3 regions of the Metabacillus sp. Hm71 genome follow, and region 3 is predicted to be linked to each of the others. Evidence: riboswitches for the same ligand, from Rfam matches in the RefSeq annotation. Region 3 holds a riboswitch; each other region holds the start of a gene.
The links. Region 3 has a riboswitch for S-adenosylmethionine ahead of ACSVDH_RS16300 (hypothetical protein). Riboswitches for the same ligand answer to the same signal wherever they lie in the genome.

Region 1 (10,434 bases), 1.2 Mb from region 3:
AACATTTTAAGAAAAATAGAACGTTTGATTAGCATCTTACCAATGATTTATTAAATTTGTCAACACTATTTTCAATAATCAATGATAAAATTCAGGTAATCTGTCATCAAAGACAGGGATTTTGCTTCTAACGGTTTTAACCATTTCAGCATCGATCGCTGCAGAGATGGAACCGGCTTTCTCGTCAGCTTCTGCAATCACTGTTCCCCATGGATCAATAATCATAGAATGACCGGCGAATTCATTATTTGGATCAGAGCCGGCGCGATTACAGGCTACAACATAGCACTGATTTTCAATTGCACGGCTTAATAGCAGTGTTCTCCAGTGATGGAGTCGCAGCAGCGGCCATTCTGCTACGACAAATAATACTTCTGCACCTCTTGTTGTATGGGCGCGAATCCATTCGGGAAAACGAATATCATAGCAGATTACACCAGCACAATGTATGTCAGCAATGTTAAACAAACCTTTTTCAGTTCCCGCTGTTAAGTAATGATGTTCATCCATTAATTTAAATAAATGGAGCTTACTATATTCGTTAACCAATTCCCCTTGATGATCGAATATGTACATCGTGTTTGTTATTTGATCTTCCACCTTTTTGGCTACAGAACCTCCAACGATGTTAACTCGATATTTTTTCGCAAGTTCACTAATGAATTTTCTCGTTTGTTCGCCGTTTTCATCGGCAATTTCATCTAAACGCGTTAAATCATATCCCGTCGTCCAAAGCTCAGGAAGAACAATAATGGATGGTTTTTCTTTTTCAATAATCGATGCCACTTTTTCTTCTACTTGTCGATAATTAAAAGATGGATCACCAAATTTAATATCTAATTGTATGCAAGTTATGATAGGTTTCATTTAAATCACACCTTCATTTTAAAAATTTTACTTTACAAGTTGATTCTAACAATATATGATTTGTGACTAGAATTTCAAGAATTTTTTGAGTAGGTGTTAAAAATGAAAAACTATGAACAATCACATCTATTAAAGTCATTGCCAAAGCAATTTTTTGCTAGCCTAGTTGCAAAGGTTAACAAAATAGTTGAACAAGGACATGATGTGATCAATTTAGGTCAAGGAAATCCCGATCAACCCACACCAGATCATATTGTTAAAGCGATGCAAAAAGCGGTTGAAAATTCGGCTTACCATAAATATTCGCCTTTCCGGGGGCAGTTGTTCCTAAAAGAGGCGGTTGCAGCCTTTTATAAACGGGAATATGGAGTGGAAATCGAGCCGGAAACAGAGGTGGCAATTCTCTTCGGGGGAAAGGCAGGTCTTGTTGAGGTTCCGCAATGTTTATTAAATCCTGGTGATATTGTACTTGTACCAGACCCGGGCTATCCTGATTATTGGTCAGGTGTTGAGCTTGCGAGAGCAAAAATGGAAATGATGCCGCTCATTAGTGAAAATCAATTTTTACCTGATTATCATAGCTTGTCGAAGGAAGCGGTGAAACAAGCAAAACTGATGTTTTTAAATTATCCAAACAATCCAACCGGGGCTACTGCTACAAAGGAATTTTTCGAAGAGACAGTAAAATTTGCGGGAGAGAATGATATTTGTGTTGTTCATGATTTTGCATATGGAGCTATAGGATTTGACGGTAAGCAGCCAATGAGCTTTTTACAAACAAAAGGAGCAAAAGAGGTTGGAATTGAAATCTATACTTTTTCAAAATCCTTTAATATGGCAGGGTGGCGGATTGCGTTTGCTGTCGGAAATCCTTCTGTTATCGAGGCGCTCAATCTTTTACAGGATCATCTGTATGTCAGTGTTTTTAGTGCGATCCAGGAGGCTGCTGCACATGCTTTATTAAGCTCTCAATCATGTGTTGAAGAGTTAAATGTTCTTTATGAATCACGAAGAAATGTTTTTATAAAGGCGTTGGCAGAAATTGGTTGGGATGTAACGGCTCCAGCCGGTTCTTTCTTTGCTTGGCTGCGAGTGCCAAGTCAGTTTGAATCATCAGAGGCTTTCGCTGATTATTTATTAGAGAGGGCGCATGTTGTTGTTGCGCCCGGGATCGGTTTTGGTGAACATGGTGAAGGCTATGTAAGGATTGGTCTTTTAACTTCTGAAGAAAGACTGGCGGAAGCTGCTGAGCGAATAAAAGCTTTAAACCTGTTTTAAAAAATCATTATTGACAGTTGGAAAATGTTCTGTCATAATCCTTAGTAATTTCACAAAATTTAATGATTATTATGAACGTTTCGTTCTTATCAAGAGCAGGTGGAGGGACTAGCCCTATGAAGCCCGGCAACCGACTTAAGATGGATTTAAGCACGGTGCTAATTCTTGCAGCATTATGCTGATAGATAAGGAGATATGCTTGTTATTCATGCTTGTAACAGCCTCTTCGATATCTATGAGTATCGAAGAGGCTGTTTTAGTTTGTATACAGCCATAATTGTTCAAGAAATAGGAATTGTTTTAAGAAGCATGCCTTTATAAAAAGTGGTACTATAAGAATGATAAATAAAAAAATTCAGAAAATCTAAAAGTGTTTTAAGAAAGTAGGGTTTTAAGTGAGTGAAGTAATTGCTACTTATCTTGTTCATGATGCTAAAGGAGATTTAAATAAAAAAGCGGAAGGGATTGCTTTAGGTTTAACAGTCGGGTCCTGGACAGATCTTCCATTGCTTGAGCAGGAACAGTTAAAAGCACATAAAGGTCGAGTATTAGAAGTCGTGCAACTAGAAAATTGTGAAAATACAAATCACTATTTAGGGAAACGTGTTACGATTGGAAAGCTGAAAATTGCTTATCCTAGTTTAAATTATAGTCATGATCTTCCTGCCATTTTAACGACTGTTTTTGGCAAGCTTTCACTAGATGGAGAAGTGAAGTTAATAGATTTAGAATTTTCAGATGAAGTCAAGAAAGCTTTTCCTGGTCCTAAATTTGGTGTTTCTGGGATTCGCGATTTACTTGGTGTCTATGACAGACCTCTGTTGATGAGTATTTTTAAAGGCGTGATTGGGAGAGACCTTACGTATTTGAAGGAGCAGCTAAAACAGCAGGTATTAGGCGGCGTTGATTTAGTCAAGGACGATGAGATCTTGTTTGATAATCCGTTAACACCTTTTGAAGATAGAATAATCGCAGGTAAAGAGGTGTTGCGAAATGTCTTTGAAGAAACAGGCCACAAGGCATTATATGCAGTCAATTTATCTGGAAAAACATTCGAATTAAAAGACAAAGCAATGCGTGCGGTTGAGCTTGGGGCGAATGTGTTATTATTCAATGTGTTTGCCTATGGTCTTGATGTGCTGCAAAGTTTGGCTGAAGATCCTGATATTTCGATTCCAATTATGGCGCATCCAGCTGTAAGCGGAGCTTCAACAGCTTCAAGTCTTTACGGCTTTTCAAGCTCGCTTTTGCTTGGAAAACTTTTGCGTGTCGCTGGAGCAGATTTTTCTTTATTTCCGTCTCCGTACGGAAGTGTTGCATTGGATCGTGAAGAAGCGTTAGGTATTGCTGCAAATTGTTTACATGAGGAAACATATAAGCAGTCATTCCCTGTACCTTCTGCCGGCATTCATCCGGGACTTGTACCACTCTTAATCCATGATTTTGGTAAAGATTCAGTGATTAATGCAGGCGGCGGAGTTCATGGGCATCCAAACGGAGCAATAGGAGGCGGACAAGCATTTCGTGCGGCAATTGATGCTGTGCTCTCTGGGGTTTCATTACATGAAGCGGCAACGGAAAGTGCAGATCTTAATCTTGCCATTGACCTCTGGGGTGCAAAAGAGGTGAGCAAATGATCAACAAAGCAATTATCTGTGATTTTGATGGAACGATCACGGAAACGGATAACATTATTGCGATCATGAAAAGATTTGCGCCTCCTGAATGGAATGAGCTTAAAGATGATGTTCTTTCACAAAGGATATCTGTAAAAGAAGGTGTAGGCAGCATGTTTAAGCTGCTGCCATCTTCATTAAAAAATGAGATTATCGAGTTTATTTTAACTCATGCAAAAATTCGTTCAGGATTTGAAGAGTTTGTCCAATATACGAAAGATAACCATATTCCTCTATACATCGTAAGCGGGGGAATTGACTTTTTTGTTTATCCGCTCCTTAACGGTTTGGTGGATGAGAAACAAATTTATTGTAACAGAGCGGATTTTTCACAGGAAATGATCCAGATTGAATGGCCGTATAGCTGTGATGAAACTTGTAAAAATGATTGCGGCTGCTGTAAACCTTCTCTTATTAAAAGGTTAACAGATAATGAACAAGGCAAAATAGTCATTGGCGATTCAATAACAGATTTACAAGCTGCAAAGCTGGCAGATCTCGTGATAGCAAGGGATTTATTATTGGAAAAATCGAAAGACTTACAGCTGCCACATCGAGCGTTTACAACCTTTTATGATGTGATTCAAGTGTTAGATTCCCTTGAGGAGGTGAAAGCATGAGCCTATTGGACCAAAGATGGGAAGAACTTGCTGATATAAAAAGAGTGTTAGCTAACCGTGATTGGTTTCCTGGTACTAGTGGTAATTTAGCCATAAAGGTTGATGATCACCCCCTCAGCTTTCTTGTAACAGCTAGCGGGAAGGATAAGACGAAGGAAACAAAAGAGGATTTCCTGCTTGTAGATGGCCAAGGTCTGCCAGTTGAGAACACTCATTTAAAGCCTTCTGCAGAGACACTGCTTCATGTAGAGGTTTTTAACAAAACAAATGCTGGGTGCAGCCTGCATGTTCATACAGTTGACAATAATGTCATTTCTGAACTTTATGGTGACAAAGGATGTATTACGTTTAAAGGGGTAGAAATCATTAAGGCATATGGATTGTGGGATGAAGATGCTGAATTTACCATCCCAATTATTTATAATCATGCACATATTCCAACCTTAGCCGCTGAATTCACGCAATTTGTAAACGAAGATGCTGGCGCTGTTCTAATAAGAAATCATGGAATTACTGTATGGGGAAGAGATGCATTGGAAGCTAAAAAATACTTAGAAGCGAGTGAATTTTTGTTTTCCTATCATTTAAAGCTGCTCACCTGCAAAAACCTTATGCTGAACAAATAGTTAATCCTGATTAATATAACATATTATTTAAAATGGAGGAGAAGGAAAATGGCAGTGATCAAAGTTAGAAATACAAAAGAAGTGATTCAAGGTCATGATAATGTTTTAAGCTTCTTAGAAAAACAAGGTGTATTATATGAACATTGGGATATAAATAAACTTCCGGCTGCTTTAAAGGATAAGTTTGTTTTAACTGATCAAGAAAAAGAAGAAATCTTGACAACTTACAAAGAAGAGATTGAAGATTTAGCTGAGAGAAGAGGATATAAAACCTGGGATATTGTTGCATTATCAGATGCTACGCCAAACTTAGAGGACTTGCTCAAAAAATTTGAACAAGTACATACTCATACAGAAGATGAAGTTCGAGCTATTACTGCCGGACATGGCATTTTTATCATTAAAGGTGATGAAGAAACAGGCTATTTTGATGTTGAGCTTGAAGCAGGGGATGTCATTTCTGTACCTGAAGGAAATCCACATTTCTTCACATTGATGGACGATCGCCAAGTTGTAGCTGTTCGGCTATTTATTGAAACAGAAGGATGGGTGGCGCACCCTTATCAAGAAGAAGTTAATAAATAATTTTAAAAAGCGTAGAGGTGTTGCTTAAACTCTACGCTTTTTTCTATAGTATAGCACGTAGTGATCAATTAGTTAGAGACCAAGCTTTTTATTTACTTCACGTTTTCTATTTGTCAGAGCTGTAAATGCAGCATCTAACTCCTTATATTTATCTGTTTCTGGTGTAAGCAGGCTTAATTCACCAAGAACAGCAGATATTTTGGTATTTATACGCAATAATTCCTCTTCCAATTGCTGTTTGTTTGGGCTGGCTTTTTGCTGCTGTTTTTTCAATTCGTATTGCTCGAGATTCATTTCTACTCGCTTGATTTTTTGCTCTTCAATAACGAGAAGTTTATCACAGAGCTTATTCATAAAATAATAATCGTGTGAGACAATGAGGATTGTTCCGGTAAACTCACTTAATGTTTCTTCTAATTGCTCACGGCTGGCTAAATCTAAATGATTGGTTGGTTCATCTAATATCAACACGTCATATTCGCTCATTAACATATTGGTTAGTTTAATCCGAGTGCGTTCACCTAAGCTGAGTGTGCCAATTTGTTGCGAGATTTTATCTGCCTTCATCCCCATATTTGCAAGGATGGTTCTCGCTTGAAACAGCTTATCCTTTGCAGTAATTTGCAATGCTTCAATCCCTGTTTGAGACAGAGCCATGTCAGCAACATCTTGGCTTAAGTAAGCGATTTTTAAGGAAGGACTTTTTATTAATTCACCAGACGTTAATGTCTCTTTTTCCAAAAGCATGTTTAGGAAAGTCGTTTTTCCAGATCCGTTTGGTCCAACGATTCCAATTCGCTCGCTATGATTTACATAAAAATGGCTGTCTTTAAAAAGAAACCTGTCTCCGAACATTTTAGTAAGATGTTTGGCTTCAACAATTCTCTTTCCTCGTTTTCTATTCGTTTCAAATTGAAAGCGAACCTTTTTCTCTTCTTGAGGTATTTCAATTTTATTTTTTTCAAGCTCTTTATTCAATCTCTTCATTTTTGATTTAATTGCTTTATCAATCTTCTTTGCCTTTACGCCATGATATTCTTTAAAGCCTTCTTGATCTCGCATGGTTCGATGCGCTTTTCCAGACCATTGTTGTAGCTGAGTGATCTGGCTTTCCACATTTGCTTTATATTTTTGTTGAACTTCATATTGATGTAATTGGTCTTCGTAACGTTTTTTCTTTTCCTTACGGTAAGCAGAATAATTACCATTATATTCCGTTAATTTTCCATGGTCTAAGTCAAATATTTTGGTAACTGTTTTATCCAAGAAAAAACGATCATGCGAAATGATGATGACAGTACCGCGGAAATTTTCAAGCTGGCTAATTAACCAATGGACTCCTTGAAAATCAAGATGATTGGTTGGTTCGTCTAAAATGAGAATATCAGGATTTGACGACCAGATTTGCGCTAAGGCAATTTTTAGTTTTTCACCGCCGCTTAAATGATGAAAACGTTCCTGCTCCCAAGTTTGTATTTTATTTAAACCTAATTCACTTGCACTTTCAAGAAATTCAGCGGATAAATAGTTGAAATCATTTACAGAATAATCAACTGATTGCAGCAGGTATCCTATCCGTAAATCATTGTTTCTTTTTATGTTTCCCTCATCAGGTGCTAAGCTTCCATATAGTATATTTGCCAAGGTTGTTTTTCCAGCTCCATTAGATCCAACAAGGCCGATTCGCTCACCTTTATAAAGATCAAATGAAAGATCGTTTAATACGATTTTTTCACCAAAAACCTTTTTTAGATTTCTCACTTGTAACATAAACATAAAAAAACCTCCCTATGAGCCTAGAGAGATTTGACATGCCAAAATATACATAATGATATAAACAAAAAGTGACCAACTAATTATCAATTTTTGCTGTTTCATGTATATGTTGAAGAATGGCAGACTAATCCAATTTCTCTAGGTTTCGTTATATTTCAAATCATTGAATATAATGGCCTAAGAAAAAAGATTAGAACTTCATTGCTTCAACATTCACCCTTTCGATCATTCATATAAAAATAGTATATGAAGAAATAAACAAAAATGCAATAGTAGTGAAATTTTTTTCCATTTTTTCTTAATCTAAGTCTGTCACTTCTTCTGGATCAAAAATTAATTTTGAAAGTGTAACTGCTTCTGCCTTTTGTTTAACCATAGGGATATATTGCTTAAGTACAGAAGCTGTTTTTTCCCCTGCAATTCCAACATGGCCAATGGCAATAATTTCATTATCCATCGCTATTTTATTCATTAACAGATTTGCTTGTTTCGTTATATGAGCGATTGTATATTGCTCATCAAAAAAAAGCTCATTTTCTAAATAGGGAACATCGAGTTCCATTGCCAAATCTGCAACAACACTTTTACCAGTTGTTTTACTATCTAAATAATATAGGCCTCTTTCTTTGCAAACCTCCAAAATGATTCTCATAATACGCCTATCTGCTGTTACCTTTGATCCCATATGATTGTTCATTCCTACTGCATGAGGAACAGCATCAATTGCTTTATTCACTCGTTCTCTTATTTCGCCATCTGATAAATCTGTTGTTATCGCACCAGGTCCCAGCCAGCTTTTTTTACCATGTAACGGCTCCATTGGAAGGTGAACAATCACCTCATGCCCCTTTGCAAAGGCAAGGTTTGCATCCTTTTCAGTTGTTGAAAGAAAGGGCATGACAGCTACAGTAAGTGGAATTGGTAATGACAATATTTCTTCAGTGCCCTTCATCCCGTTACCAAAGTCATCAATGACAATCGCAACATGTTTTTCCTCACGGACTTGTTGATTGTTTGCTGCATGTATTTCTAACGGCATAAATGTTGTGAAAAGGAATCCGAGTAATAGAAGCATTTTCATACACATGTCTCCTTGCTATACCCTGCTTGTACCGCTAAAGGATAATTGGTTTTTGAATAGTCTAACCAGGAATTGAAAAAACATGTCTTTCTGAATACATTATTTAATATAAGAGTTTAAATTTGGAATGGAATGGGAATAGAGTAACAAGTAAATAAATGAGGATCGTTGAAAAATGTCAAAGTAATGTGACTAAAAGATTGTCAAAATATGCAAAAGTATTTACAAACTTGGCAAAATCTGTAATACTTACAAAAGTAAGTAAGTTTTATCCAAAGAATTAAATAAAACTTACCTAAATACAAGGAGGGGCTCTCGATGAATCGTGATCGATTAAAAGAAAAGCTTCTTGAAACAATTAACAATAAGAGACAAGAAATGATTGAGACTGCAAATACAGAGGGCTTAACAAGTGATTCAGCTTTAAAGTGTAGTCAAGATTTGGACAAGCTTTTAAATAAATATCAACTTATTCTTATAGAAGAAAAGGAAGGTACAATAGATCCATTTTATGAATTTGTCCATACAATGACAAGCTGGACACTAGCGGACAATTATTCTCTTCAGTTCATTGAAAAATAAGCTGAGTTTTCAGTGCAAAGAGACTGTCGAAATGGGAGGTAAAACCCTTTTAAGACAGTCTCTTTTTTTGTCGAATCCATTAAAAGCTATTAATTAAAATCACCATAAATAAGATCCCGGTGATAAATGAATAGGTTGCATTTCGTTCATTACCATCACCATGGCTTTCAGGAATGAGCTCTTTATAAATTATAAACAGCATCGCACCTGCTGCAAAGGATAGACCATATGGGACAAGGAAACTTACAATATTGGTTAGATTAAAACCAAGCAGAGATGCGACAATTTCCACCGCTCCTGTTGCTGTGGAGATTAAAAATGCTTTTGCTTTGCCGATATTCTGGTTAATTAAAAACAAGGCAACTAAAAATCCTTCCGGTGCATTTTGTAATCCGATTGCAAATGCAATTAAGTTTCCTGTATCACTTATGTCAGAGGCATAGCTAACCCCAACTGATAATCCTTCAGGCAAATTATGCAAGGTAATCGCTGCGATAATCAGCATTGCCTTTTCGTCGAATTTAATACCGCTTTTGGTATGTTCTAAATCAATATGTGGAATCGCCTTTTCCAATGTTGTTAAAATAAGCACACCTAAAAATAAACCAATCGAAACTTCCAGTACACCGCCATATTTTAATGATTCTGGAATTAACCCAAGCATTGCAGCTGTCATCATAATCCCCGCAGTAAATGCTAGTAAAATATCACGCCAACGATGGGTGATCGTGCCTTGTAAGAACAAAATAGGGAGGGCTCCTAATCCTGTAGATAATGCAGATAATATACTACCTAATAAAACGCCAGACATATATGTATGCTCCTTTGAATGATAATACCTTTGCAATAATTCATCCATATGAATTATTATAGCGCGGAAATATTCAAAATTGAAACAATGTATAAAATTCTATGCAAATATAGTGATGAAAATGACATGAATGGTATGGGATTTACACAAAAACTTGGGCAATCTCACCTTTTATTTATAGTCATTTATGTAAATGTATAAGATAATGATAGATACCATCTATTATTCATCATAAAAGTTTGCAAACAAAAAAGAATATAAAATATTGACTTGATGGAAATGTTCCTCTATTATAGAAATAAAATTGTTTTGAATTCAAGATAATTATTAAAGGATTGAGTTGAAATGGAAAAATCAAATCAAATTGAAGAATCATTAAAGTTCTTTATCGTTCTTTCACGTGCACATCGAGCATTTAACGATGTGGTAAATAAGCATATATCAACATTTAATTTAAACCCTACAGAGTTTGCGGTATTAGAGCTTCTTTATCATAAAGGTGATCAGCCTTTACAGCAAATAGGAGGGAAAA
Region 2 (10,434 bases), 2.0 Mb from region 3:
TTCCTTATATAGTCATTCAATTAAAGGGCTTTCAGATTATTGTATCAGAAGCGTCATACGGTGTGATTTCCTCTACGTTAGCTGTTTGGATCGGAATGCTTATCGTGACAATTTTTGTTTACGTTTCAGGAATTCATGGATCGGCATGGACATCGATGTTAAAAGATATCCTCATGCTTGTCGTTATTCTGATTATGGGCATTTACTTACCTATCCATTACTTTGGTGGTATACAGCCAATGTTTGAAACACTAGAGGTAAAAAAGCCAGGCTTCTTATCGTTTGCTGATGAAGGACTAAGTATTTCATGGTATATATCTCTTTGCGTCATTATTGCATTAGGTCAGTATATGTGGCCGCATTGTTTTGGTGCCAGTTTATCTTCACAAAATGAATCGACTTTGCGAAAAAATGCAGCAATTTTGCCCCTTTATCAAATTGTTCTTGTTTTTATATTGTTTATCGGTTTTACGGCTGTTCTGCAAGTCCCAAACCTACAAGGAGCAGATAGTGACCTTGCCTTGTTTAAAATTGCAAAAGATGCGTTTCCTTCTTGGTTTGTCGGCCTCGTCGGCGCAGCCGGGATGCTTGCAGCCCTGATTCCTTGCTCGATGTTAATTTTGACATCAGCAACGATGCTGTCAAAAAATATCTACAAGGGATTTAAACCTGACACTTCGGATGAAATGCTTGCTAAATTAACACGTATTTTTGTTCCCATCATATCATTAGTTTCTCTATACTTTACATTTTTTGGGGGGGACACGATGCTTGCGTTGCTAACGATGGCTTATAGTTTTGTACTACAGCTATTTCCATCTTTATTATTTAGCTTGATGAAGAAAAACCCTGTTAGTAAAGAGGGTGCTTCTGTCGGAATGATAGTAGGGGTGGCGCTGGTTGCTTATCTAACTTTAACAGAGGCCACAATGGCCGGTATATTCCCAGATGCTCCTTCTTTTATTCAGGACCTTGATATTGGTATTGCTGCTATTTCCGTGAACATAATTTTTATGTTTACTGTTAGTGCTTTTAAAAGAAAAGGGAAGAATACAATCTTGCATGAAAACGTCAGCCAAAAAAATATATCGTAATTATAGGAGACTGGTGGAGTAAGCACTTGATCTAACGATATTTTCAACATTTTTTCTCTGCTTAAATTACATGGACTCTTAAAGAAATACAGAAATTAGGCACTAAAAAGCAGTTGCAGAAGGGAAGGGAGAACAATTGGGGGAACACCAAATAATAGTAGAAAAAAATGTACCTTGCCTGCTATCTGATGGAACCATTTTATATTCTGATGTTTATCGTCCTTACGATGGTCAACAGTATCCGATATTACTGACCCGTCTCCCGTATAATAAGAATGATCCATATTATTCTCACCGCTATTTGGACACTAACCGTTTAGTTGAAAATGGATATGTAGTTATTATCCAAGATGTAAGAGGGCGTTTTGCTTCAGAAGGTGATTTTTACCCTTTTAAATATGAAGGAAAAGATGGGTTTGAAGCTATTGAGTGGGCTGCCAGGCTTCCATATTCGAATGGGAGGGTAGGGATGTTTGGTCTTTCTTATTACGGTTTTACACAATTACTTGCCGCTGCTGAAAATCCGCCTCATTTAAAGGCCATCTTCCCTGCCCAGACATTTAATGACTTAAGAGCAGGAAGCTTTTTTCAAAATGGAGCGTATGGGTTGGGAATGAATATGACCTGGGCTTTAGAATCTATTGCGCCAGATGCGATAAGACGTAAATTTACCGATCCGGAAGAGTATAAACATAAGATACTTCAATTAGCTGAAACAATAGATAATATTGAAGAGGAATTTCGCTTCTACCCTATTAAAGAATGGCCTGCATTAAGGAAGCTGGGTGTAGCCGAGTACTTTTATGACATGCTGGAGTGTGAAATGGAGGATAAGATTTGGGATGAATTTTCATTAGGAATTGAAAAATTAAAAGGAATAACAGTTCCCGCTTTTCATTTAGGAGGTTGGTTTGATAATTTTCTAGCTCCTACTATTGCAAACTATGTTTATTTAAAAGAGTTTGTAGATCAGCCACAAAAGTTAATGATAGGACCTTGGGCGCATGGTGATTTTAGTTCACAGATTGGGGAAAGAGGATTCGGGCAACATTCTTCCCAGGCCTGGATTGACTATAAGGAAGATTTAACAGATCTTCACCTACGTTGGTTTGATTATTGGTTAAAAGAGAAAGAAACAAATATTCTCCAAGAAAAACCTGTAAAAATCTTTGTAATGGGTACAAATACATGGCGTGAAGAAGACACATGGCCGCTTCCGCAAACTGAGTATATCCCTTTCTACTTCCATAGTAAAGGGAAAGCTAATACTAGATTTGGGGACGGTAGATTGTCCGTTGAAATGCCAAAAGAAGAACCAACAGACCGATATATTTTTGACCCATCAAACCCAGTACCAAGTATAGGTGGAGGAACACTTTTTGATCAATTGCATTCAGTTGGTCCGATTGATCAAAGAACTGTAGAAGAACGCGAAGATATTTTAGTCTATACGAGTAATGTTTTAACAGAGGCTGTTGAAGTTACAGGTCCAATTAAGGTAATTCTATATGCAAAAACCAATGCCTGCTCCACTGACTTTACAGCAAAATTAGTGGATGTTTTTCCGGATGGAACCGCTTATAATTTAACGGACGGTATTGTTCGTTCATCTTTTCGTAAAGGCTATAAAAAGGAACGTAATATTATTAAAGATCAAATTATTCCTTATGTAATCGACTTATGGGCAACGAGTAATGTATTTTTGGCAGGTCACCAAATTAGGGTTGAGATTTCATCAAGCAATTTTCCGCGTTTTGATGTAAATTTTAATAATGGTACAACTATGTTGGAAGGTAATAAGTTTAATACTGCCACCCAAACCATTTATCATAATGAGAAATACCCTTCACATATTTTGTTACCGGTTATTCCAAAATTATAAGGCCTTCAAGGAGAATTGCGCCTTTCAGCAGAAGAAAATAAAAAATTTGAAGAAAAAATGCCGGCTTCTGAAAAACATGGGTTTATAGATAACTTGGCTGATACCAAAGAAGACACTTAAGTCTTAATAAAATGTAAAAAATGGAAATTGATAAAAAATGGAGTATATAATCACATTAATTATTATACTCCATTTTTGTTAGTTCCATATTCAGGTACTTCTATGTTCGATGGTGGTGGTACAAGAATGTAAAATTTCATCAATTAATTGATTTTATTTAGAATTTATAGACACTCCCTGACATCTTCAACATTAAGTCTTCATCAATACTACTAAACCATACAATCTATGGGCCTTACCTATACATGGAATTAAAGACAGATTACCCCATTTGACTTCCCTAATTTTTTGTCCAATAAACCATTTAATCCATTATTTTTCAAAAATCAGTTTAAAAAACATCTTTTTAAGGAAACTAAAAAATAGAATCGAACTAATCTGCAAAGGGTGTTTACAAATGAGAGTTGCTGAATTATTCGTTAAATGTCTTGAACATGAGGGTGTTAAGTATATTTTTGGGATACCTGGAGAAGAAAACATCGACCTTATGGACGCACTTCTGGATTCGGATATTGAATTTATTGTAACGAGACATGAAACAAGTGCGGCCTTTATGGCTGGTACATACGGAAGGCTTACCGATAAGCCTGGTGTTTGTCTGGCGACTTTAGGGCCGGGAGCAACAAATCTTTTAACTGGTGTAGCCAATGCGAATATGGATCTGAATCCGTTAATTGCGATTACTGGTCAGGCTGGGTTAGACCGCCAACATAAAATTTCACATCAATATTATGATTTAGTTGATCTTTATGAACCGGTAACAAAATGGAATGCCCAGATTAAAAAGGCCGAGATTGTACCTGAGGTGGTTCGTAAAGCATACCATGTCGCGACAAAGGAAAAGCCGGGAGCAACACATATTGATCTTCCAGAGGATATTGCCGATATGGAGATTGAAGCATCTCCACTCGAAATTATTCATCATTCGAAATCGGAAGCAGATGATGGTGTGATCAAAGAAGCGGCAGCGATCATTGAAAAAGCAAAGCGTCCGATCATTCTGGCAGGAAATGGAATTACGAGAAGACATGCTTCAGAAAGTTTGTTAACCCTTGTTAAAAAAACAAAGATCCCTGTTGTCCATACGTTTATGGGGAAAGGGGCGCTATCGTGGAAAAACGAGCTTAGCTTGCTTACAGCGGGAATGGGCGGCAATGATTATATTACGTGCGGTTTTAATCAATCTGATTTAATTATTGCGATAGGCTTTGATATGGCAGAATACCCTCCGGAAAACTGGAATCCGGAAGCAAAGACACCTATTTTGCACATCGACACAGAAGAGGCTGAAACAGATGCCCATTATCCAGTCAAATTAAATGTCATTGGTGATATCAATGAAAATATAAAGAAGCTAAATGAGGTCGTTTCCTCAATGGAACGAAATAATGATTGGGTATTAAGTGTTCGCAAGCAAGCAATAGATGAGCTTGAGCAATTTAAAGATGACGAAAGCTTTCCGGTAAAGCCGCAAAAAATCATTTCCGATTTACGTTCTGTGCTAAACGAAGAGGATATTGTGATTTCTGATGTCGGTGCCCATAAAATGTGGATGGCGAGAATGTATCATACGTATCAGCCTAATACTTGTCTGATTTCAAATGGACTTGCCTCAATGGGGATTGCGGTTCCTGGAGCGATCGCGGCAAAGCTTGTCCACCCTGAGCGAAATGTCGTAGCAGTCTGCGGTGATGGATCCTTCCAGATGACAGGTGCAGAGCTTGAAACAGCGAAACGTCTAAATCTCCCTATAATTGTTTTACTTTGGAGAGATGAAGGGTATGGTCTGATTGAATGGCATCAGCAGAAAAAGTTTAAGCGTTCTTCTTATATTAAATTTGGAAACCCTGATTTTATCCAGCTGGCAAAAGCATATGGCTTTGAAGCGATTCAAATCCAAAAGGGTGGAGAGTTAAAGCAAGCGTTAGAAAAAGCTATTGCAATGAAAAAGCCAGTCTTAATTGATTGCCCGGTTGATTACAGTGAAAACATGAAATTAACGGAGAAGCTTGGAAAAATTCTTTGCTAGGATAGGAGGAAGCATGATGCGATACGGATCTATCATTAATGGTCAAGAACGGAACGAAAACAATCGTGAAACACTGGCTGTTCATAACCCTTATAATCAAGACAAAGTTGGAGAACTTGCGTTAGCGACTCGTACAGATCTTGAAGAGGCGGTCAATAATAGCTTTGAAACCTTTCATTCGACCATGAAATTTATGCCTGCTCATAAACGCTCTGACATCTTAAGACGGACTGCCGATCTTTTGACAGAAAGAGCAGAGGAATTTGCGGAAACGATCGTGCAGGAAGCAGGAAAACCAATCAAGTACAGCCGCGATGAGATTAACCGCTCCATTCAGGTTTTGCGTTTCGCCTCAGAGCTTGCCAAGAATATTACTGGTGAAGTTCTTCCGATGGATGCGGCAATTGGCGGTGAAAGCCGAATGGGGTTTGTTAAACGAATTCCGCTGGGTGTTGTGGGTGCCATCACTCCTTTTAACTTTCCTTTAAATTTGTCCCTTCATAAACTTGCACCAGCAATTGCAGCCGGAAACACAATTGTTTTTAAACCTGCTGAAAAAACACCTATTTCCGCCTATAAGCTCGTGAAGCTATTTCAAGAGGCTGGTCTTCCAGATGGAGTATTAAACCTGTTAATGGGAACAGGAGAAGAGGTTGGTGAACCGCTTGTCACACATGAAAAGGTTCATAAAATTACCTTTACCGGAAGCTTGCCGGTAGGAAGGAAAATTCGCGAGTCAGCAGGCTTCAAAAAAGTAACGTTGGAATTAGGCTCCAATTCGCCAAATATTTTGTTTGAAGACGCTCATATCGAAAGTGCTGTGAAAGAATTAGTAAAAGGTGCTTTCGCTTTTTCAGGACAAGTATGTATCTCAGCACAAAGAGTGTATGTTCATAAGAGCATTTATGAGCCATTTTTGTCAGAATATATAAAGCAAACGAGTGCCTTGAAAATTGGTGATCCGAAGGAAGAAGACACAGAGATCGGCCCAATGATTACCGAAAAAGAAGCAAAGCGGGCTAAGCAATGGATCGATGATGCGGTTGAAAAAGGGGCAAAAATCGAAACAGGCGGAGAACGCAACGGAACGGTACTTGCGCCAACGATCATGACAAATGTGGATCGAAATATGAAAATTATTGCTGAGGAAGTTTTTGCCCCAATTGTATCTGTCATTCCTTTCGAGAGCGAGGAGGAAGTCATTGGATATGCCAATGATTCGATTTATGGCTTGCAAGCAGGTGTTTTTACAAGGGATATTGATCGGGCAATGCGCGTTGCAGACCAATTGGAAATGGGCGGTGTGTGGATTAATGAAATCTCGACATATCGTCAGGATAATCACCCGTACGGCGGTGTCAAGCAAAGCGGTATTGGCAAAGAGGGAATTAAATACGCCATTGAAGATATGACAGAAATGAAATTTATCGGAATCAAATTAACTACAAATCATGAAAGAGATGCCTCCTTCGGGTGAGGCATCTCTTTCATGTCCTTCTAAATTGAAAAAATTGTCGAAGATATCAAACTATTGCAATAATATTATTGCAATCTTTACTTGAATCATGTAAAGTAGTAAAAAAAGTAAACGATAAAAATTTCATACATTCTTATCAAGAGAGGCAGAGGGACTGGCCCAATGAAGCCTCAGCAACCGGTCAAAACGAGTGAAGATCTGGTGAATATTAATTTTGCTATGTTTAAAGCGAGGCTCTATGTTGTTTTTTACAGCACGGGCAGATAATGGAAAATGACTCGAACAAAGCGCCTTTGTTTGTTCGAAGCATTTTTCATTATCTGCCCCAAGCTTGCCAAAGCAAGCCGCAAGCACTTGCGTGCTGTAAAAAACCAAACAACACTATTTAAAAGCCTCCTAATTTCAACATGTAAAATCAACGATTTCATAACCACCAAGATCTTCCGAGTGCCAAGGTGCTAAATCCAGCAAGCCACACCAGCATTATGCTTGAGAGATAAGAAGAAGCGCATCCAAATACACAGTCTTCTTCTTAACGGGGAAGACTTTTTATTTTATTTAAAAGTCTAAAAATGCTTCCTCTCATGATCATAATCTAGAAAAATAACTCACTTAGGATGGTGACAGACATGAATCAACGAATTGAAACGAAATTAGCACAAATCGGCAATCGCAGTGAAAATGTTACAGGTACGGTAAATCCCCCTGTTTATTTTTCAACAGCCTATCGACATGCAGGAATTGGAGAATCTACAGGCTTTGATTATATACGTACTGGAAACCCGACACGATTATTAGTGGAAAAAGCAATCGCTGATTTAGAACACGGTGACCGCGGCTTTGCCTTCAGCTCAGGGATGGCTGCGATCCAAACGATTATGGCCCTCTTTCAGAGCGGTGACGAACTAATCGTATCTTCTGACCTGTATGGCGGGACATATCGTTTATTTGAAAGAGAGTGGAAAAAATATGGCTTATCCTTTCAATATGATGACTTTACAAACCCGGCTGAAACAGAAAAATTAATTTCTGAAAAAACGAAGGCTTTATTTATCGAAACACCGACAAATCCTTTAATGCAGGAAGCTGATATTAAGGCACTTGCTGCAGTAGCAAAAAAACACAATTTATTAGTGATCGTCGATAACACGTTCTATACACCTGTTATTCAAACACCAATTCTAGATGGCGCGGACATCGTCATCCATAGTGCGACCAAATATTTAGGCGGACATAATGATGTGCTGGCCGGCCTTGTCGTGACAAAGGGAGAACAATTAAGCGAAGAGTTTTTCCAGCATCAAAATGCGATTGGTGCCGTGTTATCTCCATTTGATTCCTGGTTATTAATGCGCGGCATGAAGACCTTGTCGCTGCGGATGAGACAGCATGAGCAAAATGCCAAAGCTGTTGCTAGCTTTTTAGAGGAGCATCCAGATGTGCGGGATGTTTTATATCCAGGTAAGGGTGGAATGTTGTCATTCCGTTTACAGGATGAGGCATGGGTAAATCCATTTTTAAAGAGTCTTAAGACGATTACATTTGCAGAGAGCTTAGGTGGAATCGAAAGCTTTATTACGTATCCGGCGACACAAACGCATATGGATATTCCAGAGGAAATTCGAATTGCCAATGGCGTCTGTAATAGGCTGTTACGTTTCTCAGTAGGTGTTGAACACGCAGAGGATATTATGGAAGATTTAGCGCAAAGCTTTAAACAGATGAAAGGGGCTGAAACTGTTGAGCAATCATGAGTGGTCGTTTCAAACAAAGCTGCTGCACAATGAAGCAAAGGTAGACCTAGGGACAGGAGCGGTAAGTGTACCGATCCACCATTCCTCAACCTTTCATCAATTTGATGTTGATAAATTTGGAAAATATGACTATGCACGTTCAGGCAATCCAACTCGTGAAGCGCTTGAGCAGGCAATTGCTGAATTAGAAGGCGGAACAAGAGGACTAGCTTTTTCTTCAGGAATGGCGGCTATTTCAACCGCGTTTCTGCTGCTTTCTCAAGGGGACCATGTCCTTGTGACCGAAGATGTGTATGGCGGAACGTTTCGAATTATCACCGATGTTTTAACGAGATTCGGCATTGAGCATACATTTGTTGATATGACAGATCTTCATCAAGTTGCATCAGAAATTCGTCCAAATACAAAGGTTATTTATATGGAAACACCTTCAAATCCATTGCTAAAGGTGACAGATATTCGCGGTATTGTTAATCTTGCAAAAGCGAATGGCTGTCTAACCTTTTTGGATAACACCTTTTTAACACCGGAGCTGCAAAGACCTCTGGAATTAGGTGTTGATGTTGTTTTACACAGTGCGACAAAGTTTTTAGCAGGCCATAGTGATGTACTCGCTGGACTTGCTGTTGTGAAGGATGCTGAAATAGGAGAACGACTATATAAGCTGCAAAATGCATTTGGTGCTGTGTTAGGTGTACAGGATGCTTGGCTTGTATTAAGAGGGTTAAAAACCTTGCATGTACGCCTAAAGCAATCCTCTGAATCAGCACTTAAACTAGCAAAGTTTTTAAGTGAGCATCCGAAAGTAGAAGAAGTTTACTATCCAGGACTAAGCTTTCACCCTGGCTATGAAACACAACGATATCAAGCCGAAGGAGCCGGTGCGGTTCTCTCATTTAAACTAGCAGATGGGGAAGCAGTGAAAACACTCGTTCAAAACGTTAAGCTCCCGGTATTTGCTGTAAGCTTAGGGGCGGTAGAATCGATTCTATCCTATCCAGCGAAAATGTCTCATGCGGCAATGCCTCCAGAGGAACGTGAAAAACGCGGAATCTCAGATGGGCTGCTTAGACTAAGCGTAGGCTTGGAAAATGTGGATGATTTAATCAAGGATTTTGCAGAGGCGCTCGAGAAGCTGCCACAGATAAATAGAAAAGAAAGTGTTCGATAAAGCTGGCTCATTTGGGTCAGTTTTTTTTTGAAGGATACCAAAAAATAAATGTAAAATAATGTTACAAGAATAAAGACAAGAACTTCTTTAATAGATCATACTAGATTTATACATAGAGTTGGTGAAAAATAGAATGTTTATACGAAAATAGTGTTTTTCATGAGTTGAGGTAAAAAAAATTAATAAGGCTGACCTGCTAAATTACTTGATTTTTTGACAAGAAACCGCTTGTTTTCAAAATTATCGTAATTGACAGTTTTATTGTTTCATATGTTAAGATAAGATTGTATGCTTTTACACTATATAACAAAAGGGGGAAATTTTATGAAAAAGAGTCACAAGGGACTTTTGTTTGTGATGTTGTTGACACTTTCCATGTTGATAGCAGCATGCGGCAGCGGCGGCAATGAAAGTGCGTCAGGTGGCGAAGGCTCAAGCAGCAACGAGGGAGGAAGCCAAAACTTAAGCTTATTAACAGGTGGTACAGGCGGTACATACTATCCACTTGGTGGACAAATTGGAAAAATTATTTCTGATAATACCGATGCGCAAATTACACCACAAACCTCTGGTGCTTCTGCAGAAAACATGGATACGTTGAGAGCTGGAGAGGCGGAGCTTGCATTCTCACAAACGGATATTGCAGCATATGCAATTGAAGGAAAAGAAATGTTTGAAGGGGATCCAATTGATAATATTCAAGCAATCGGATCACTTTATCCTGAAACTGTACAACTTGTGACAACAGCAGATAGCGGAATAAAATCTGTTGAGGATCTTAAAGGGAAAGCAGTTTCAGTAGGTGCACCTGGATCTGGCGCCTATATTAATGCAATGCAAATTTTAGAGATTCATGGGTTAACAGTTGATGATATTAAAGCACAGAACCTTTCATTTGATGAGTCAA
Region 3 (10,434 bases):
GCTAATACGCCAGATGAAATCGTAGAAAAGTGGGATCAAACCGTTCAAAAAATGGAAAATGACCAGCAGTTTATCAAGCAATTGGAAAAAATAAAGCTGTCACCTTCCTATTTAAATTCTGATGAGTTCACAAAAGATGTAAAAGAAGAAACAGATCGATATACAAAAATTGCGGAAGAAACAGGGATCAGGAAATAATATTTTCTAAATTGATGGCGTGTGAATTGACACACGCTATTTTTCTATTTAAAAGGAAAAATACCCATTTTTAATTGTTGGTTGTCATAAATGAAATATGTTGTCCATTTCCTTCACTTAAAAAGACATTTTAACGAACTATGATGAAATTTGTTAAGTAATTAGGTATAGTAAATGTGGAAATCATTTAAAAATGAGGGAATAGGATGTCACCAAAAACAAAAGAATCAAAAAAAATTGCTAGATATTCATTAATGATTATGGGAGTAGGTTATATAGCAACCATCCCATTTGATGGGTCACTTTGGATTGATTTATTACATGGAGGTTTTGAAGCGGGGCTTGTTGGCGGTTTAGCTGATTGGTTTGCTGTTACTGCTCTGTTTCGCCATCCGCTTGGATTACCAATCCCCCATACCGCTTTACTGCCAAAGAATCGTAAAAGAATGTCAAATGCACTTGTTTCAATATTGAAAAATGACTGGCTTTCTAAGGAAAGCATCCAGGAAAAAGTAAAAAACATTCCTTTTGCAGACAAACTAATGGCAATGATCGAAAAACAGCTGCAAAATGATACATTTAGAAAAGCTCTTATTAAGCTGCTCAAGAAAATGATTGGCTACATAGTAGTTGAAAAGCTAACACCATTCATTAAAAAACATATCATAGAGACACTTTCAAATATGGAAATGGGAAATGTCCTTCAAGTCATAAGCTCACAGCTACTTAAAGAAGAGATAGATAAGAAAGCTTTGGATCACATGTTAAAAAAAGCAGATCATTGGTTACGACAAGAACAAACCAGTCAGCGATTAGGTACCGTTTCCATGAATGTCATCAACAAAATTGAAGCAGATGGAATGCTTCAGTTTGCGCTAAAATCGATACAAAGTCTACTTAGTGAGGAAAAACTGGGTCAAATTGTGCAGAACCTATTACTAAGTGTCGTAAAGAGTTTGCAAAACGAGGGAGAGCCAAATCGAGAAGCTTTACTTTTATATTTTAGAAAAGAGATTCAAGGTTTGAATGATAATAGGGAGTTAGTGGAGGGAGCTGAGAAATGGAAAAATCAGCTTCTAGCGAAATGGCAGCCTGATCAAACGATAACGGAAAGTCTGCGGAAAATACAACAAAAAGTATTAGATTTCGTAGATGACGAAGATTTTATTGATACCTATCTTATTCCATTGAAGAATCGTTTACTATCCATTATTCAGGAGAATAACAAAGATATTGATCACTGGATCCAAAAACAAATAACTGTTTTCATTGAAAATAATCATTCACAAATCGGCAATCTGGTACAGGAGAATTTGGATAAATTAGACACTGAAACACTGATCGATATGATGGAAAATCATATAGGAAAAGATCTTCAATGGATTCGTGTTAATGGGGCAGTTTGTGGTTTTATCATAGGGATTCTCCTTACAGGAGTACAAGCTTTGTTTAGTTTAGTATCATAGGTTTACTCGTATTTAAGAGTATCGTTCCATACTGTGTCCTTTTGTTTTTAATGAAAATAAATTTAAGTTTAGTTTATAAAAGAAAAAATGGCATGTATAACTTTTACCGTTTACACGCCTTTTTCAATTTTACTAAAATGTATTCCACATAAAAAATCAAAATCATTATGAACCTAAGAATAATTCGACCATGATGAAGACTGAATCCACCGAATTTGGCGTTCTACTATCAGACGCTGTCGCTTGAGTTTTCGTAATTTGCCATCTAAGTAAAGATGGCAAGATGGATGTTTGTTTTGATGATAAATAAAAAGAATTTCTTCATTTAATTCCTTATATCTTTTTAAAAATTTGTTTAGCAATATTGATTGATTTAGTTTTTTTTTAGTTTGGATGGTTTTTAGCTTTTCAATTATTTCTTCCTGCCACAAAGGATCCCCTATCTGACCTGCAAAAAGATACAAATCTAAATAATCATTTACCTCTAGCTGCATTTCATGAATGCTCATAAACATTCTCCTTTCTTATCTGCTGGAATTAGCACCTTACAGAAAAAAACACTGTGGTTGCTGAGGTTTCGCAGGACCAGTTCCTCCACCTCTCTTGATAAGATGATTTTATTTCTCATTATAATAATCGGATTAATTGGAATTGTCAATTGATTTGTTTGAGGTTGCTTTCTTTATTAAAAGGCATACAACAGTTATTATAAAAACCCGTATTAGAACAAGATCATGTATGACTGATGTGAGATCAATGATATGAAAATTCAATAAAATGGTTGATTTTTCTAAACTTTCATCATATGATAAATAAAACAAATATAACCAATAGGTAATGTCGGAATTAACAGAGGCAGTATTACTATTCATTGAATCATAAATTAATGTCGACTATTTTGCTCAACAAATAATGAACGGATAAAAGTTGACTAAATCACTCAACTTTATAGGAGGAGAAAATGAAGGTTTCTAGTAAAGGAGAGTACGCATTAAGGGCTTTATTGGTTTTAGGTCAACAACAAGGGCAGGTCATGACCATTCAGGAAATCTCAGATAAGACCCTTGTTACGATCAACTATTTAGAGCAAATATTACTTCAATTAAAAAAATTGGATTTCGTAAAAAGCAAAAGGGGAGCGCGGGGAGGATATTTCCTTCATAAAGAGGCAGACCAAATTAACATTGGTGAAGTGATTCGAAGATTAGAAGGACCATTATCCCCAATGAGCTGTGCATCGATTACAAAATATGAGCCATGTCCATTGGAAGCAGGATGTCAATTAAAGCCGCTTTGGTCTTTAGTCAGGGATACGATAGCCTATGTTCTTGACCGTACGACTCTTGAAGATTTGCTTTTAAACAAATTGAATTTATTTAAAGGGGATGATTTAGTTGGCTTCAAAAACTAAAATAGATCAGGCTGTGATCGATAAAATCGTCAGTTTTCTTGAAAATATCGAATATGGGACCGTGCAAATTACCGTTCATGATTCTCAAGTCACACAAATTGAAAAAGGTGAGAAGTACCGTTTTGCTATGAAGAAAAGTAATGAGAGATTAAAAAATTTAAATACTAACTAGTCTATTAGATTATAAAAAATGAAGACACGCCTCTTTTTTGACTGCGATTTAACAAAAAAGAAGCGTGTTTTCATTTTTAGAATTGTATAGCAAAAAATTCACGCTAGTACCTTAAAACATACCGTTCTCATTGGGGGAATCCTTTGGAATAGGCTGACCGATATCCCACAATTCAACAATTTGGTTATCCAGAAAACGAAAGATATGGACAACAGCTCCTCCAAGATCATCTGGATTTTGCTTGACATGGGAGTGAACAGCAACGGTATCTTTTTCTTGAATAGCAAGTTTGACCTCAAGAATCTTGTGAGGATTTTTTGCTGCATTTTCTTCCATCGCAATCATAAGAGAGTCTGCATCACCACGGAAATAGGGATTGTGGTGACGAAAATCAGGGCTTATGTATCTCTCGTATGCTTCCGGAACGTTTCCTGATGCTACTAACTGCAGAAAAGATACTGCTTTTTCTTTGAGGGAATTTGTCGAAGTAGGCGACTGTTCTGTATTCATTTAAATCATCCTTTCTTTTCAAAAATTTACATATTAGAATGAATAGACGTTTATGATAAATAAAATTCTATGTCAATCGCTGGAACAATAATAGGATAAACTAGTATGGTTGTATGATATACTTTTTGAAAAAATGTAAGGAGGAGAAATATACCTTGAGTATTCAATTTGAAGTGAAAAGATCCTTCAAAGTTTCCAAACAAATGGCCTATAATGGTTTACTTGATCTTGATTCTGCGAAGCAGTGGATGCAAGGATTAGTGGGAATAGAGCGATTAGATGAAGGTCCTTTGCAAGTGGGAAGTCAGTGGCTGGAAACTAGAAGAATGTTTGGACAAGAAGCTACTGAACATTTTGAAGTTGTCGAGCTTAAAGAACCTGATAAAATTGTCCTTCGCTGTGATGGCACGAAAGGAACAACGGGGAAAGGAGAATTCGTATTTACATACATACTTGCTTCATCCGGTGATCATACTGAGATTACGTTGAATGGTGAGATAAATGGGCTTACTGGTTTCGCGAAATTTTTTGGGAAAATGATGGCTGGTACCTTTAAAAAAGCCTGTGCGAAAGATTTGGATGCATTGAAGAGATATCTGGAGAAATGAGTGTATAGGACAGTCTCTTACGATTCCTGAATAGATTTCCATATTATTTCAATTATAAAGAAGGATTAGCAAGACCAAAGGTAGAAATTACATACGAATGGTTTGAGAATCAAAAAATCTGGTTCGAAAAATAAGGAGGAAATCATGGGAAGATTAGTTCATTTTGAAATTCATGTAGATGACATGGAACGGGCTAAAACGTTTTATGGAGAAGTATTTGGCTGGTCATTTGAAGATTGGAGCGAATACGCTGGAATGCCTTATTTTGGAGCTGTAACGGGTGATGCAAATGAGCTTGGAATTAACGGAGCTTTAATGAAACGACAAGGTCCTCCTCCGGAAAAGAACCAGCCTTTAAATGGCTATACTTGTACAATCAGTGTGGAAGATTATGATTCGATTGAGGCGGAAATTCTAAAAAATGGAGGACAGGTTGCCTTGCCTAAATATGCACTGCCTGGAATGGCGTGGCAGGGTTACTATGCTGATACCGAGGGAAATGTATTTGGCATTCACCAACCAGATGAGAACGCAAAATAGAATCGGAAAGGCCTAGATTGCTGTTCACTTACATAACAAGAATGAATCCGCTACATTGCTAACTTAATTTTAGTGCCTGCACCTCATAGACCAACAGAGTTAACCGACAAAGGGGCAGGCACCTTTTATGAAATTTATTGCTTTATGAATAAAGAAATGATCAAACAGAATTCTCATCATCTGCTTCTGCTTTAACAACCGTTTCCATATAATCTTTTCCCCATTCATACATCGATTCCAAGATCGGCATAAGCGTTCGTCCATGCTCCTTTAATGAGTACTCTACTCTTGGCGGAACTACAGGGTAGACTTTTCGATGAATGATATGGTCTTCTTCCAGTTCTCTTAATTGGTTCGTAAACATTTTTTGCGTAATATTCGGCAAAAGAGCCTTCAATTCACTAAATCTTTTTGTCCCTTCTTTCCCTAGATGCCAGATGATTATCATCTTCCATTTACCGCCGATAATCGAAAGGGTTAATTCCTTTTCACAATTAAATGATTGATTTAAATATTTTTCCATTCAACTTCCCCCTTGCCATTTTCAAACCACGATCCATTAATATATGTACTTTATCATTATAATCGTTATTCTCTGTCTGTTTCTACTTTGAAAAAATCGATATCTTTTGCTCGATATGGGTAATATATTAATATAAAACCATAAGGGCGGTAAAAATGTGGGAGTGTTGAAATGAAAATATCAGGCGGCATTATTTCAGGTGAGTTTGATAAGGATAAAAACGAATTTGCTTTACAAGAAATAAAGTCCTTTTCTACAGAAACAACACTTAAGGAACAACAACTAAATGCTTTATATGAATACTTGAGTAAGCATCAGCAGGAAGAGGATGGACAAGTCCTTACACTTTATGATCAAATGCCTGTATTATTTACAAGGCAGGAAATCAAGCAATTATTAGAAGATCTAAATTCAATTAAAGCTTTATACCATTAACTCGCAAAATATTTGTAGCCGGTAAAATAGCCCGGCTATTTTCTTTGTTTTCCTTTAGTATCCTCCAAGTAACCAAGTAACAAAAAAGTAGGTACTTGTTAATTTTATTCATTTATTTCATAATGTCATTAGTTTGTATAAATTAATAATGTTTTATCTCCTTAGATATTTAGATATGAAAGTAGGTTGAATAAATGAAGTTAAGAGTATCTGCCGTACAATATCAACTTCGTACGATTACATCGTTTGATCAATTTGCAAAGCAGGTTGAGCACTATATTAAAACAGCTCAAGAATTTTCAGCTGATTTTATTTTGTTTCCTGAATTTTTCACCACACAGTTAATGTCGATCGAAAATGAGTTTCGCGAATCCTTAACGATCGACCAGCTGCCGAATTTTACCGAACAATATCGTTCTTTATTTATGACATTAGCGATTAAGACAAAAATGCACATTATTGCCGGTACACATGTGATAAACAAGGACGGAAAATTATATAATGTTGCCCATATGTTTTACCCGGATGGAAGAATTGCCGAACAAGCGAAACTTCATATTACGCCAACCGAAGTTGAGGAATGGAACATGAGCGCAGGGGAAGATCTGCAAGTGTTTGAGACTGAAAAAGGAACAGTTGCTATGTTAACTTGTTACGATATCGAGTTCCCGGAGATTGTCCGAATGGCAAAAGCAAAAGGAGCGGACGTGATTTTTTGCCCATCCTGCACAGATGATCGTCATGGTTTTCACCGTGTTCGTTATACATGCCATGCCAGAGCGATTGAAAACCAGGTGTATGTCGTAACGACAGGCACTGTTGGCTCGCTTGAAACAGTTGATTTTATGAGAGGGAACTTTGGGCAAGCAGCAGTCATTACACCAAATGATGTTCCATTTCCACCAAAAGGGATTTTAGCAGAAGGGGAAATTAACCAGGATATGATTGTGACTGCAGACCTCGATTTAGAGCTTCTCTATCAGGTTCGTAAACATGGTTCTGTGACAACATGGCGTGACAGACGAACGGACCTTTATCCAGATTGGGAAAATCAAGAAAGTAAAACGCTCGTCTAAGGAGGACCTTATGTATCGGAAGGAGCTTTTTGTTTTCAAAGATGAGCGGCCGGTTCCTGCCATCATTCGCAATTATAAAACTGATGATTTTCCAGGCTTAATTAAGATTCAGGAGGAAAGTTTTCCACCGCCATTTCCATCTGAATTATGGTGGAATACAGAGCAGCTTTCAAATCATGTAAAGCTGTTTCCAGAAGGTGCATTATGCATGGAAGTGAATGGAGAAATCGTGGCATCAATGACCGGCTTAATGGTCAATTTTGATCCAAGTCACCCTGAACATTCATGGGAAGAAATTACAGATAATGGTTATATCACAAATCATAACCCTAACGGAAATACCTTATACGTTGTCGATATCGGCGTACGTCCTGCTTATCGGAAATACGGATTGGGGAAATGGTTAATGCAGTCGATGTATGAAGTGGTCGTTCATTTAGGCTTGGAAAGATTGCTTGGCGGCGGAAGAATGCCTGGTTTTCATAAAGTAGCGCATGAGCTGACAGCACATGACTATATTGATGAAGTGATGAAAGGGAACCTAAAAGATCCCGTCATCACCTTCTTATTGCGTTGTGGACGGACACCTGTACAGCTTGTCGCTAACTACCTTGAAGATGAGGAATCTCACAATTACGGGGTACTGATGGAGTGGAAAAACCCTTACTTTACATCCTTTAAAGGAGATGAATAAGCATGGAATTTGTAAGAATAACAAATATAAAAGATCCATTATTTAAACAAATGCATCAATTAATGCAAGATGTTTTCCCGAAGGAAGAAGTTTTAGAGTTTGAACTTTGGAAAGAACCATTAGAGGACCCGGGTATTCGTGTCTTTGTTGCTGTACGTAACGGGAAGGTAGTAGGGGCAACGGAGTATCGTTATTATGAGGATTTTAATGTGGCGATGACAGACTTTACGATTATCGGAGAAGCTGGACTTGGGGTAGGACCATTTTTAGCAGAAAATAGATTAGCAGACTTACAGGAATTAGCTGCGGCTAATGGCAAAGACTTATTTGGGATGTTTGCTGAAATTTATAATCCATATCTAGTTGAGCATCATAATTTTGGCGGAATTAAACCGATGGACCCGTATGTGCGACGTGAAGTGTTATCACATCTTGGCTATAAGCGCATTGATTTTGATTATGTTCATCCTTCATGGGACAATGATGGCACAGCAGTAACCGGTCTGGATCTTTGCTTCCTGCCAATGGAAAAAGGAACAAAGGAACTGCCAACAAAACTAGTTGTTGAATTTTTAACAAGATACTACTCTGTACTTCCTAATAAACCAGATTCCTGGTATTCAATGGTTCGAGATCTAGAATCAAAGAGCAGGATTGCTTTATTGCCTTTGTAAATAGATCCCTAGTCACAATCTATATTTAGACAATATCTCAATTGTATAAGGCACATTTTTAGATAAGTAAAAAATTGTGCCTTTTTTATATTTTCTTATAAAAAGATATCCATAATGAGAAGGTCCATATATTCTATTTTTCTCCCTTAAAAATTTCACATCCTAATGACTTTCGTGTGTCCTTCCTCAAAATATCGGAGTGCATCTGAAACTTCTTCTAGTGTATAACATCGATCAATGACAGGTTTTACTTTATCCGCTTCAATAAGTTCTTTCATAAAGTACAGATGCTGACCGGGCTAAAACTGGTCTACCTCTCAAAAGAACGAGATTACCATAATTTAACGAAGCTGCTCTCGCGAGATCACTGGAAAGACTGTAATTGGATTATTTGGATTTATATTTAATTCATCAGTCATATGACGATGTCTATGGTTCGTGTTAATAGTCCTTAGCAGCCGTAAATTTATTTTATGATAATCTATACGGATCGAGATTGTTCTGTAGGTACTTTCATTTCCTTAGAGTGGCTTGTTCTCCATAAGATAAAGAATGAGAAACTCACAACTACTAGACACACCCAATAAACTTGACGAAACCCTACAAATTGAGCAATGCTCCCCCCGCCAAGAGTTCCCACTAACCTTCCAATAATGGTGGCATTATAATATATGGTTGTTGCAAGCCCTGGTGTATTAGGTAGAAGTTCATTAAAATAACTTAGACCATTGCCCATTACAATAGCCACAAACGATGCCTGCATAAGCTGTGCTACAATAATCTGCCAGGAATGGGTCGAGATACTTAAAATAGTGTAATAAATAACAGCGATAGAACAGCCATAAATGATCAGGGTATGGTTTGAGATTTTTTTACCAAGGGCACCTAGGACAAGCATAATCGGAATTTCCAAACCAGCACAAATACTAACCACCAAGCCGATATCCCTATACGAGCCCTGTAGCTCATTAACAATAAATAAAGGCGTGATTATCAAGTTAATGGCATTGACCATAAACAGAAAGATAAATGCGATGAACGGGTGTAGGATCTGCCTGCTTTTAAGTGAAAAGGCTTCTAATCTTTTGTTATTCTCGTTACTTTTTTTGAGCACTTTTCGTTGCTGTAGAAAAAAGAATATAAGTAATGCAACTGTAAGATAAATAAACACTGCCCCGAGAAAGAGTCCCTTGTATCCAGAAGCTTCCAAAATAAGTGTCCCTACTAATGGTCCTACTAGGAAACCGAGAGATATTAGTGAACGTAATGTAGACATAGCAAAAGTCTTGTCATCGGATTTGCTTTCATTTGCTGATTCCTGTGCGTAAGCGTAGATTTGCGGTATGGCTGGTGCAGCTAAACCATTAAAAAGGCTTACGACAATTAGCAGAATAAAGAAGTTATCAATCACTATATACGAAGCAAACCCTAAAGCAGCTGAAATAGTAGCAATAATAATAATCCATTTTCGATCAAAACCGTTATCTGAACGTTTAGCAATGAGTAAGTTCACCACAACACCGCTTATTGAACTTACCGCCATTAAAACACCAAAGGCTCCCACGCTCATTCCAAACTCTTCCGTTAAATAAAGAGGCAGATATGGTGATGTAATAGAAATACCGATCCCGACCAGAAGCAAACAAATAACCAATAGGATATATCCCTTGATTGAAAACAGATTTTTTAGCCGTGTATACAAGTTTTAAAACCCCCTTAGATCTAATTACATTATTAATCTTCTAAAAATATAGATTAATAATTGCATTGCAACTCTTCGTCAGTCCCAAATGTTAATAAACTTTGGTAGTGTCGAAGAAAGATGTGTCGTTTTAATTAAAAGTTTATTCATTGCACTCATTATGCTACAAGTGATAAAGCGACCGTTATCCCATTCATCTCAAATGATTGCCTAATCCTCTCACATCATTTATGTAAACGACGTTTATACTGTGCTACCCAAGTCTTTAAGCTTCAAAGTAACACCAAAGAGATTCGCTGTATCTTTAAAAGAACTAGTAATCTTCATTTAGTCCACTACTGATATATAATACGGAAGGAGCAATTTAATTGAATAAAAACGCAATATAATTTTCAATGAAGGCTAGACTATTTAGAGGATCATTT

Region 1: linked by a shared signal. The riboswitch ahead of mtnW (2,3-diketo-5-methylthiopentyl-1-phosphate enolase) and the one ahead of ACSVDH_RS16300 (hypothetical protein) in region 3 are both predicted to bind S-adenosylmethionine.
Region 2: linked by a shared signal. The riboswitch ahead of ACSVDH_RS06485 (methionine biosynthesis PLP-dependent protein) and the one ahead of ACSVDH_RS16300 (hypothetical protein) in region 3 are both predicted to bind S-adenosylmethionine.

Annotation. Positions count from the first base shown of each region.
Region 1 is NZ_CM200278.1:2,110,717-2,121,150, forward strand. It holds gene ACSVDH_RS09915 (carbon-nitrogen family hydrolase) at 79-867, opposite strand; gene ACSVDH_RS09920 (pyridoxal phosphate-dependent aminotransferase) at 970-2,145, shown strand; SAM riboswitch class I at 2,229-2,337, shown strand; gene mtnW (2,3-diketo-5-methylthiopentyl-1-phosphate enolase) at 2,541-3,782, shown strand; gene ACSVDH_RS09930 (2-hydroxy-3-keto-5-methylthiopentenyl-1-phosphate phosphatase) at 3,779-4,441, shown strand; gene ACSVDH_RS09935 (methylthioribulose 1-phosphate dehydratase) at 4,438-5,067, shown strand; gene mtnD (acireductone dioxygenase) at 5,116-5,652, shown strand; gene abc-f (ribosomal protection-like ABC-F family protein) at 5,725-7,428, opposite strand; gene ACSVDH_RS09950 (divergent polysaccharide deacetylase family protein) at 7,727-8,509, opposite strand; gene ACSVDH_RS09955 (Spo0E family sporulation regulatory protein-aspartic acid phosphatase) at 8,828-9,091, shown strand; gene ACSVDH_RS09960 (ZIP family metal transporter) at 9,171-9,902, opposite strand; gene ACSVDH_RS09965 (MarR family winged helix-turn-helix transcriptional regulator) at 10,248-10,434, shown strand, end outside.
Region 2 is NZ_CM200278.1:1,292,764-1,303,197, forward strand. It holds gene ACSVDH_RS06465 (sodium:solute symporter family protein) at 1-1,094, shown strand, start outside; gene ACSVDH_RS06470 (CocE/NonD family hydrolase) at 1,231-2,976, shown strand; gene ACSVDH_RS06475 (acetolactate synthase large subunit) at 3,494-5,125, shown strand; gene ACSVDH_RS06480 (aldehyde dehydrogenase family protein) at 5,139-6,602, shown strand; SAM riboswitch class I at 6,733-6,872, shown strand; gene ACSVDH_RS06485 (methionine biosynthesis PLP-dependent protein) at 7,232-8,356, shown strand; gene metC (cystathionine beta-lyase) at 8,343-9,527, shown strand; gene ACSVDH_RS06495 (TAXI family TRAP transporter solute-binding subunit) at 9,852-10,434, shown strand, end outside.
Region 3 is NZ_CM200278.1:3,316,310-3,326,743, reverse strand. It holds gene ACSVDH_RS16310 (tripartite tricarboxylate transporter substrate binding protein) at 1-198, shown strand, start outside; gene ACSVDH_RS16305 (DUF445 domain-containing protein) at 405-1,664, shown strand; gene ACSVDH_RS16300 (hypothetical protein) at 1,838-2,173, opposite strand; SAM riboswitch class I at 2,186-2,277, opposite strand; gene ACSVDH_RS16295 (RrF2 family transcriptional regulator) at 2,626-3,075, shown strand; gene ACSVDH_RS16290 (YezD family protein) at 3,059-3,247, shown strand; gene ACSVDH_RS16285 (nuclear transport factor 2 family protein) at 3,359-3,757, opposite strand; gene ACSVDH_RS16280 (SRPBCC family protein) at 3,913-4,365, shown strand; gene ACSVDH_RS16275 (VOC family protein) at 4,510-4,905, shown strand; gene hxlR (transcriptional activator HxlR) at 5,066-5,428, opposite strand; gene ACSVDH_RS16265 (hypothetical protein) at 5,600-5,863, shown strand; gene ACSVDH_RS16260 (carbon-nitrogen hydrolase family protein) at 6,058-6,939, shown strand; gene ACSVDH_RS16255 (GNAT family N-acetyltransferase) at 6,950-7,633, shown strand; gene ACSVDH_RS16250 (GNAT family N-acetyltransferase) at 7,636-8,307, shown strand; gene ACSVDH_RS16245 (zinc-binding dehydrogenase) at 8,463-8,585, opposite strand; partial or broken gene ACSVDH_RS16240 (aldo/keto reductase) at 8,660-8,746, shown strand; gene ACSVDH_RS16235 (sugar efflux transporter) at 8,789-10,009, opposite strand.